2 regions of the Bacillus sp. MT94 genome follow, and region 2 is predicted to be linked to the other one. Evidence: predicted binding sites of a transcription regulator. Region 2 holds the regulator's gene; the other holds the start of a gene.
What was found. Region 2 encodes LexA, which represses DNA repair genes until DNA is damaged. Its sites were predicted from a motif close to CGAACATATGTTCG; they were not measured.
Positions count from the first base shown of each region.

Region 1: the regulator LexA is predicted to act here: its motif matches at 1,176-1,189, upstream of ruvA (Holliday junction DNA helicase RuvA).

Region 1 is NZ_JBXAEZ010000002.1:702,868-705,275, forward strand. Features, by position in the region: gene ruvB (Holliday junction branch migration DNA helicase RuvB) at 1-482, opposite strand, end outside; gene ruvA (Holliday junction DNA helicase RuvA) at 488-1,105, opposite strand; gene AC1Q51_RS09385 (iron-hydroxamate ABC transporter substrate-binding protein) at 1,294-2,238, shown strand; gene AC1Q51_RS09390 (BofC C-terminal domain-containing protein) at 2,250-2,408, opposite strand, start outside.
Region 2 is NZ_JBXAEZ010000010.1:106,255-108,662, reverse strand. Features, by position in the region: gene AC1Q51_RS26020 (DUF4097 family beta strand repeat-containing protein) at 1-689, shown strand, start outside; gene lexA (transcriptional repressor LexA) at 781-1,401, opposite strand; gene AC1Q51_RS26010 (YneB family resolvase-like protein) at 1,543-2,199, shown strand; gene AC1Q51_RS26005 (DUF896 domain-containing protein) at 2,245-2,408, shown strand, end outside.

The sequences.
Region 1 (2,408 bases), on a different contig from region 2:
CGTGTCGTTGCTCCAACTAATGTAAATGGCGGTAAATCTAGGCGTACAGAACGTGCTGAAGGCCCTTTTCCAATTACGATATCAAGGCAAAAGTCTTCCATCGCAGGATACAATACTTCTTCAATTGATCTATGCAAACGATGAATTTCATCAATAAATAATACATCCCCTGGCTGAAGCGCTGTTAATACAGCAGCTAAATCTCCTGGTCTTTCAATCGCGGGACCTGAAGTTGTTCTAACATTAACGCCCATTTCATTTGCAATAATATTCGCAAGCGTCGTTTTACCAAGACCTGGCGGTCCATATAAAAGCACGTGATCTAACGTTTCTTCACGCATTTTCGCTGCTTCAATAAATACTTCTAAATTATGTTTCGCTTTATCTTGGCCAATATACTGACGGAGCGTCTGTGGCCGTAATGAATATTCTAAATCCGCATCTTCATATGCAGATTCCCCTGAAAGGAGACGTTCGTCCATTATACTCACCTCTTACCATTTAGTAAAAGACTAAGTGCCTTTTTAATATACTGATCCGTCGTTAATGATTCTTTTAATAACTCTGGTACAACGCGAGAAACTTCGCGTTCTGCGTATCCAAGTGCGCGCAGAGCTTCCAGTGCCTCATCAAGCTCAGCTGATGAACCTTTCTTCTCATCAAAACGTTCTGTGTCTGAGAATAAATCCACAAATGCATCTGGTACGACATCTGCTAGTTTTCCTTTTAAATCTAAAATCATTTGGCGTGCTGTTTTCTTTCCGACGCCTGGGAATTTCACTAAAAACTTCTCATCTTCATGCTCAATCGCTTGAACGACCTGTCCTGTTTGACCAGAAGCTAAAATTGCAAGAGCGCCTTTTGGCCCAATGCCAGACACGCCTAACAACTTTGTAAATAATAAACGCTCTTCACGTGTTTTAAACCCGTAAAGTGCCATAATATCTTCTCTCACATAATGATATGTATAGACACGGATTTCTTGCTTACTTCTTTGAAATACATAAGGATTCGGTGTGAAAATTTGATAACCAATTCCATTATGGTCAATTACGACATATTCCGGCCCTACATACTCCACGTAACCTGTAACATATTCAAACAAAATACGATCTCTCCCTCTTAAATCATGTATTCCATTTTAACATATTTAATGATAGAAAAGCGAGACTGCCCCAACAAATGTTCTCCACTTGAAACTTCTGTTATTTTCCATTGACAGAAAGGTTAAAGCACCTTAATATACAGAGGTCGATAATGATTATCAATACTAATTAAAGGGGTTACATCAGGATGAAACGTAAGCTATTTATTTTATTTACTATTATGCTTGTTGTTCTTTCTATCGTTGGCTGTTCTTCTCAAAAAGAAGAATCAAAAGCAAAAGAACAACCGAAAACAAAAGTTGTAAAACATGCTAAAGGTGAAGCTACAATTCCAGTAAATCCAAAGAGAATTGTTGACTTATCTGGATCAACAGAAGAACTATTACTTCTTGGACACAAACCTGTTGGTACAGCAAATACATATAAAGATAAAATCCAAAATCACTTAACAGACAAATTAGATGGAGTAAAAGCAGTTGGTTGGTACTGGGCACCTAAAGTTGATTTAGAAGCTGTTACTGCTTTAAAACCAGACTTAATAATTTTAAACAACCGTCAATTAAAAATTTATGATCAACTAGAAAAGGTTGCACCTACAGTTGTTCTAGAAACAAACTTAGAAGACTGGCGTGGTAAGTTTAAAGAAGTAGGTAAGCTATTTGACGAAGAGAAGAAAGCAGACAAATGGATTGCAGACTACGATAAGAAAGCAGACTCTTTATCTAAAAAAATTAAAGAGAAAACAAAAGATGAGAACTTTATGTTCGTTGCAGTTACACCTCAAAACTTCCGTGTATACGGCAGCTTCGGATACGGTGACATCATCTTTAACGACTTAAAACTTCCTGCAACAAAAGGTACAGATTTAAAACAAACGATGGCGCAAGTATCACTAGAAGGTCTAGTTGCATTCCAGCCTGATCAAATGTTTATTGTAAACTTCGGCGGCGAAGCTGATAAAGTGTACGAAGACTACAAAAACAGTGCCGTTTGGAAAGACAATAAAGCAGTTAAAAATAATCACGTATATGAAGTATCAAATGAAGTCTTCAATACGAAAGCATTCAATCCAATTGGAAAAGATATGCTAATTGATGAAATCGCAAAAGAGATTTTAGCTAAAAATAAGTAAGAAAAAGCAGCTCACCATGAGCTGCTTTTTTTCTTATTTTGCACTGCGTATTGTTTCATTTTTTCAATCGTCTTTACAAAACCTTCTTTTGATTTAATCCGAATACCACGCTTCAATTTCGCACGCTCATAACTCTCAAGCTTTTTCATATCAATTTGAAAGAAAGAATG
Region 2 (2,408 bases):
TAATTAAAAACGAAACATTAAAAAATATAGAAGTTAAGTTAGATGCCGGAGATATTGTTATCCAAAAATCTCCTGATTCTTCTTTTTATGTAAAGCAATCAGGAGATGTACGTAAACAAGAGATTCGTATTGCAGAAGATGGTGACACATTAAAAATTATTGGGGAAAGAGAAAAAGGTGCTTCATTTGATTTTTCTTTTTATGATTTTAGGTTTCAAACGTCTAAATTGACTCTCCTTGTGCCCGAACGCTCTTATCAAGATGTAAAAGTAAATTCATCTGCTGGACAAATCGAAATGAGTGATGTGAAAAGTGATAGCGTAAGTGTTAGAACACTTGCTGGAGAAGTAGAGTTGAAACAAGTAACGGCTAAGAATGTGGAGGGATCGACAAAAGCTGGTGAGGTGAACTTTAAGAAGGTATTAGGGAAAGTGACCGCAAAAACAACAAGTGGGGAAATAAATATTCAAGATCATGATTCCAAGTATAATCTAGAAGCAAGTTCAACTGCGGGAGATATAGATATTACTTTATCGGAAAAACCACAAGATGCGGTAATTACTGGGCAAAGTGCTGCTGGAGATGTAACAATTTTTAATGAAGAAAATAATAACGTAACAATTGGCAATGGTAGTAAAAAGATTAGCGGTAAAACGGCTGCGGGAGATGTGACGATTGAAACTCGTTAATAAGAAATAGAATGTATGGAAATCTATCAAAATACAAAAAAGAAGATAATTACCGTATATAAATAAGGTAATTATCTTCTTTTTATTATTTTTAATGTAAATCACGATATACGCCAATTACTTTCCCGATAACGGAAACTTGTTTTAAAATGATAGGTTCTAATGAAGAGTTTTCTGGTTGTAGACGGAAATGGTCTTTTTCTTTATAGAAACGTTTAACAGTTGCTTCGTTATCTTCTGTTAAAGCGACTACAATTTCACCATTATATGCAGACTGTTGTTGGCGAACAACAACTAAATCTCCATCGAAAATACCAGCTTCAATCATACTATCTCCAGAAATACGTAACATGAACACTTGGTCTGCTCCAGCAACAATACTAGCTGGAAGTGGGAAATGTTCCTCTACGCTTTCGACCGCTGTAATTGGTAAACCGGCAGTAACTTTTCCGACAATTGGAACTTGAATAACAGATTGTGTTTCCGTATCCATTCGGTCTTCACCTAAAATTTCAATGGCACGTGGTTTTGTTGGATCGCGTCGAATGTATCCTTTTTCTTCTAATCGTGATAAATGTCCGTGCACTGTAGAACTAGAAGCGAGGCCGACTGCTTGACCAATTTCACGTACGGAAGGTGGATATCCTTTTTCTTGTACTTTTAGCTTAATAAAGTCGAGAATGTCTTGCTGGCGTTTCGTTAACTTTTCCATGTTTTCTAACACCTCGTTTTCTTTCATTTTTCTTATTAATAAGTATAACATGTGAAAAAACATTCTACAAACATAAGTTCGAACAAATGGCGGATTTATGTTACACTATAGGGAAATAATAGGGAGAAAGAGGGGTTCAAAATGAATGCAATTATTTATGCACGTGTGAGTACAACGAAAGAAGCGCAAGAAACATCATTATTACGTCAAAAAGATGAATTATTGCATTTAGCTGAGCGCTATCAAATGAATGTTACTAAGGTGATTGAAGAGCAGGCTAGTGGATATACAATTGAACGTGACGGTATATTAGAGGTGCTGGATACAATTCGAGACGAACAAATTGATGTGTTACTTATACAAGATGAAACGCGCCTTGGTAGAGGAAATGCGAAGATCGCATTAATGCATTGTTTACATAAAGAAGGCATAAAAGTATATACGCATACACATAATGGTGAATTACAATTGTCGGATTCTGATTCGATGGTATTAGATATTATTGGTATTGTTGAAGAATATCAAAGAAAGATTCATAATTTGAAAATTAAACGAGGTATGCAACGTGCAGTAGAAAAAGGTTATCGTCCAGAAAATAATTTAAAAAATCGTCATTTAAGTGTAGGAAGAGAGAAAAAAGAAGTGCCAATTGAGGAAATTGTACGTTTGCGAAAAAGTGAACTCACGTTTGAAGAAATTGCAGCAACATTACGTGGATTTGGTCATAATGTTTCAAAGGCGACTGTACATCGTAGATATGTAGAGTATACGAAGCAATTGCTTGATAAAGAAGAGTAACTATTGTATGATAATAATCAGTTTTGATTAGAAGGGGGATTCGAGATGATTAATCACGAACTCGTTGAACGCATTAACTTCTTAGCGAAAAAAGCAAAAGCTGAAGGTTTAACTGAAGAAGAGCAACGTGAGCGTCAATCGCTACGTGAACAATATTTAAAAGGATTTCGTCAAAATATGTTAAACGAACTTAAAGGAATTAAAGTTGT